2 regions of the Xanthomonas hydrangeae genome follow, and region 1 is predicted to be linked to the other one. Evidence: predicted binding sites of a transcription regulator. Region 1 holds the regulator's gene; the other holds the start of a gene.
What was found. The regulator HrcA, encoded in region 1, represses chaperone genes, less so after heat shock. The targets are predictions, from matches to a motif close to TTNGCACTCNNNNNNNNNGAGTGCNAA.

Region 1 (2,454 bases):
GCGCCGAGAGCGCATCGCGCTCGTCCAGCAGCGCCTGCCACTGTCGGCTGGCCTGGCGCACCTGTTCGCGCTGCGCGCTGTTGCGCGCGTAGGCGTCGAGCAGGGTGAGCTGGCTATGGCGGGCCATCAAGGCCTGGTGCTCGTGCTGGCCGTGGATTTCCACCAGCCGTGACGCCAGCTCGGACAATTGCGAAGAGGTGACCGGGCGGCCATTGATCCAGGCGCGCGAGCCGCCATCGGCGCGGATGATGCGGCGCAGTTGGCATTGCGCGTCGTCGTCCAGCTCGTTGTCGGCCAGCCAGGTCAGGCCGGGGTGCTCGCTTGGCAGCTGGAATTCGGCCGACAGCTCGGCGCGGTCGGCGCCGTGGCGGACCACCCCGCTGTCGGCGCGCAGGCCGGACAGAAAGCCCAGCGCGTCCACCATCAGCGACTTGCCGGCGCCGGTTTCGCCGGAGACCACGGTCATGCCCGGCCCGAATTCCAGTTCGGTGGCGCGGACGACGGCGAAATCCTTGATGGAGAGGTGTCTGAGCATGGGATCGAGTGTGGACGCTTTGGGCAAGCTTAGGGTGGGAGGGGCGGCGAGGGAATGAGACCCTTGCCAATCACGGGGCCAGAGATTATCTATGCCCAGTCTCACCGGATGATCCCATGCGCGCGTCACAGTCCCCAACGCTCGACCCCCGCGCACGCCAGCTGCTACGCACGCTGATTGCCCGTTATATCCGCGATGGCGAGCCGGTGGGCTCCAAGACGCTGGCCCAGCATGCGGGGCTGGATGTCAGCCCGGCCACCATCCGCAATATCCTGGCCGACCTGGAGGACGTGGGGCTGCTTAGCTCTCCGCACACCTCGGCCGGGCGCATTCCCACCGCGCACGGCTACCGCGTGTTCGTCGATAGCCTGGTGCAGATGCAGCCGCCGGGCGAGGAAGAAGTGCGCCGCCTGCGCGCCGAGCTTGCCAGCGGCAACGGCACCCAGTCGTTGCTGGGCAGCGCCTCGCAGATGCTGTCGGCGATGAGCCACTTCGTCGGCGTGGTCAGCGCGCCGCGGCGCGAGCAGTTCGCCTTCCGGCATATCGATTTCGTGCCGCTGGATGCGCGGCGGGTGCTGGCGATCCTGGTGTTTGCCGATAACGAGGTGCAGAACCGGGTGATCGAGCCGCGCCGCGCCTACGAGCCGGCCGAGCTGGAGCGGGTGGCCAATTACCTCAATGCGCAGTTTGCCGGGCGCGCGCTATCGGATATCCGCGTCTCGCTGCTGCGCGAGCTGCGCGTGGCCAAGGACGAGATGGAACAGCTGTTGGCGCACAGCGTGGACCTGGCCAGCGAGGCGCTGGTGCCGGCCGAGGCCGACGACATGGTGATGGCTGGTCAGACCCGTCTGATGGGTGTGCAGGACCTGTCGGACCTGGATCGCCTGCGCGAGCTGTTCGAGGCTTTCGCCAGCAAGCGCGAGATCCTGCAATTGCTCGAACGCACCATCCAGGCGCCGGGCGTGCGCATCTTCATCGGCGAAGAAACCGGCATGGTGTCGCTGGAAGACGTCTCGCTGGTCACTGCGCCGTACGCCGCCAACGGTCAGGTGCTGGGGGTACTGGGGGTGATCGGGCCCAAACGCATGGCCTACGACCGCCTGATTCCGCTGGTGCAGACCGCCGCCCAGGTGCTGGGCGCGGCCATGGAACCGCCCGCAACGCGATAACCGGAGTCGATCGGGGCGATCGTTTTGCTTGAAACGCGCGCAGGCGCCCACATACGGGGTGACGTTGGGGCGGGCGTTCCGCCGGCCCGGGAACTGTGCACATGAACCAAGACCACTCCGAATTCGACTCCGAAGACCTGTCCCAGAACCCACCCGAGACCGATCCGCTCAAGGCCGAGATCGAATCGCTGCGCAGCGAGATCGCGCTGGTCAAGGCTGACGCCCTGCGCGAGCGCGCCGATCTGGAAAATCAGCGCAAGCGCATCGCCCGCGATGTCGACAATGCACGCAAGTTCGCCAACGAGAAGCTGCTGGGCGAGCTGCTGCCGGTGTTCGACAGCCTGGATGCTGGGTTGACCGCGGCTGGCAGCCAGCCCAGCCCGCTGCGCGATGGTCTGGACATGACCTACAAGCAACTGCTCAAGGTGGCCGCCGACAACGGCCTGACCCTGCTCGATCCGGTCGGTCAGCCGTTCAACCCGGACCAGCACCAGGCGATCAGCCAGGGCGAGGCCGAGGGCATCGCACCGGGCCACGTGGTGCAGGTGTTCCAGAAAGGCTATCTGCTCAACGATCGCCTGCTGCGCCCGGCCCTGGTGGTCGTGGCCAAGCACGACTGAAGGCTGCTGCCGGCTGAACTGGCCGGCGCGGACGCGGAACGCAGATTCGTACAGGTGGCTTGAACACCTGCGCACCACCCCCACATCTCAGCCAGACCCGGCGTCGCCGGAAACAGCTACAGAATCATCA
Region 2 (2,454 bases), 1.3 Mb from region 1:
GCAAGCGCCGTCTGCCGGTGCTGGTGATGACCGGCGACACCAATCCGCGCAATCAATCCGAACTGCTGCGCGCCGGCGCCAACGATCTGGTGCAAAAACCCATTGAAGAGCGGCTGCTGGTGACCAAGGTGTTGTTCCAGCTGCGCCTGGCACGGCTCGAGGATCAGGCTGTCACGCTATGACTGAAATGTTAGATGTGGCCGAAGTAGAAGCACGTATCCAGCTGGAACCGTCGTGGAAGGCGCGCGTGGGTGATTGGTTATTGCGCCCGGAGATGCAGGAGCTGTCCGCCTTCCTGCGTCAGCGCAAGGCGGCCGGTGCGCGGGTATTTCCGCCGGGCCCGCAGATCTTTGCCGCTTTCGATGCCACCCCGTTCGAGCAGGTCAAGGTGGTGATCCTGGGCCAGGACCCGTATCACGGCGAAGGCCAGGCGCATGGGCTGTGCTTTTCGGTGCTGCCCGGCGTGCCGGTGCCGCCGTCGCTGCTCAACATCTACAAGGAAATTCAGGACGACCTGGGCATAGCGCGGCCGGACCACGGCTATCTGATGCCGTGGGCGCGTCAGGGCGTGCTGTTGCTCAATGCAGTGCTGACGGTGGAGCAGGGGCGTGCCGGCGCGCACCAGAACAAGGGCTGGGAAGGCTTTACCGATCACGTTGTGGAAACGCTCAACCGCGAGCGCGAAGGCCTGGTGTTCCTGCTGTGGGGCAGTTATGCACAGTCCAAGGGCAAGGTCATCGACCAGGCGCGCCATCGGGTGTTCAAGGCCCCGCATCCCTCGCCGTTGTCGGCGCACCGCGGCTTTCTGGGCTGCCAGCACTTCTCCAAGACCAACGAGCATCTGCAGCGGCGCGGGCTCGGCCCGATCGACTGGTCGCTACCACCGCGTAACGCGCTCGACACCACGCCCGCCAGCGGCTGAACGAGTCGGGTGGCACCTCAATTCGCATTGGTTTTGTCACGGTCTTCGCAGCGTGGCGGTGATAACTTACTCATCGATTCGTGGAGTTGACCGCTGGAACGCCGGTATGGTCAAAAGCCCGAACGTCCTATAAATGGAACGCTGGGAACTCTTACTGTACCCGGCAGTCCAATAGTTCGACTGCTAAGATGGTGCCTATGAACCAGACTACCTCGACTGCCCTCGTGGCAAACAATCTCCCGATTCCCAGTGCGCTCGGTTCGCTGGACGCCTACATCGGTGCCGTGCACCAGATCCCGGTGCTGTCGGTCGATGAGGAACAGAATCTCGCCCGTCGTTTCCGCGACGAGCTGGATCTGGACGCCGCGCGCGAACTGGTCCATTCCCACCTGCGCTTCGTGGTCCACGTGGCCCGCGGCTACAACGGCTACGGCCTGCCGCTGGGCGACCTGATCCAGGAAGGCAACATTGGCCTGATGAAGGCGGTCAAGCGCTTCGACCCGGAAATGGGTGTGCGCCTGGTCAGCTTCGCAGTGCACTGGATCCGTGCCGAAATGCATGAGTTCATCCTGAAGAACTGGCGCATCGTCAAGGTCGCCACGACCAAGGCGCAGCGCAAGCTGTTCTTCAACCTGCGCAAGTCCAAGACGCGCCTGGGCTGGCTCAATGCCTCCGAAGTGACTGCGGTCGCCAAGGACCTGAACGTCTCCGAGCGCGAAGTGATGGAGATGGAGTCGCGTCTGTCCGGTCGCGATATCGGCTTCGATGCTTCGTCCGATGAGGACGACGATCATGGCCCGCCGTCGCCGGTGAGCTACCTGGTCGCCAATGAGGAAGATCCGTCGCAGGCCTACGAGCGTCACGACAGCGAAGACAACCAGCTGCAGCTGTTGCGCGAAGGGCTGTCCGGTCTGGATACGCGTTCGCGCGACATCGTCAAGCGTCGCTGGCTGGATTCCGATTCCAAGGTGACCTTGCAGGAGCTGGCCGACGAGTACGGTGTGTCGGCCGAGCGGATTCGCCAGATCGAGGCGAACGCGCTGAAGAAGATGAAGGCACTGTTCGTCGCCTGATCGGTTCGATCACGCGCGTCAGGTTGCAAAAAACGGCCCGGTTTTCCGGGCCGTTTGCGTTGCAGGTGTGCAGTTTTCATGTCCTTCGAAAAGCTGACGAACCGTCCGGATGATGCGCCCGGCATTGTCGCTTTGGCCGACAGCTACTCCGGCAGGCGCGCCACTGGCAGATGCCAGCCATAACGGATCGCCATGAAACGCAGGCCAAAACACACGCCCGCACCTGTCGCCAGCGACCAGGCTTGCGGCACGTCGAGCACATGCCCGATCGCGACCAGGCCGCCGCCTGCGAGTGCGGCCACTGCATAGAGCTCCGCCTGCAACACCACCGGCGTGCGTGCGACCAGCAGGTCGCGCGCGATGCCGCCGCCGATGCCGCTGAGCATGCCGAGCAAGGTCGCGCTGAGCGGACTGAGCTGATAGTCCAGCGCCTTGCTGGTGCCGTAGACCGCAAACAAG

Region 2: the regulator HrcA is predicted to act here: its motif matches at 1,083-1,109, upstream of rpoH (RNA polymerase sigma factor RpoH).

Annotation. Positions count from the first base shown of each region.
Region 1 is NZ_CP103836.1:3,972,128-3,974,581, forward strand. It holds gene recN (DNA repair protein RecN) at 1-535, opposite strand, end outside; gene hrcA (heat-inducible transcriptional repressor HrcA) at 652-1,704, shown strand; gene grpE (nucleotide exchange factor GrpE) at 1,806-2,324, shown strand.
Region 2 is NZ_CP103836.1:2,666,235-2,668,688, forward strand. It holds gene NYR97_RS11065 (response regulator) at 1-182, shown strand, start outside; gene ung (uracil-DNA glycosylase) at 197-922, shown strand; gene rpoH (RNA polymerase sigma factor RpoH) at 1,120-1,995, shown strand; gene NYR97_RS11080 (trimeric intracellular cation channel family protein) at 2,139-2,454, opposite strand, start outside.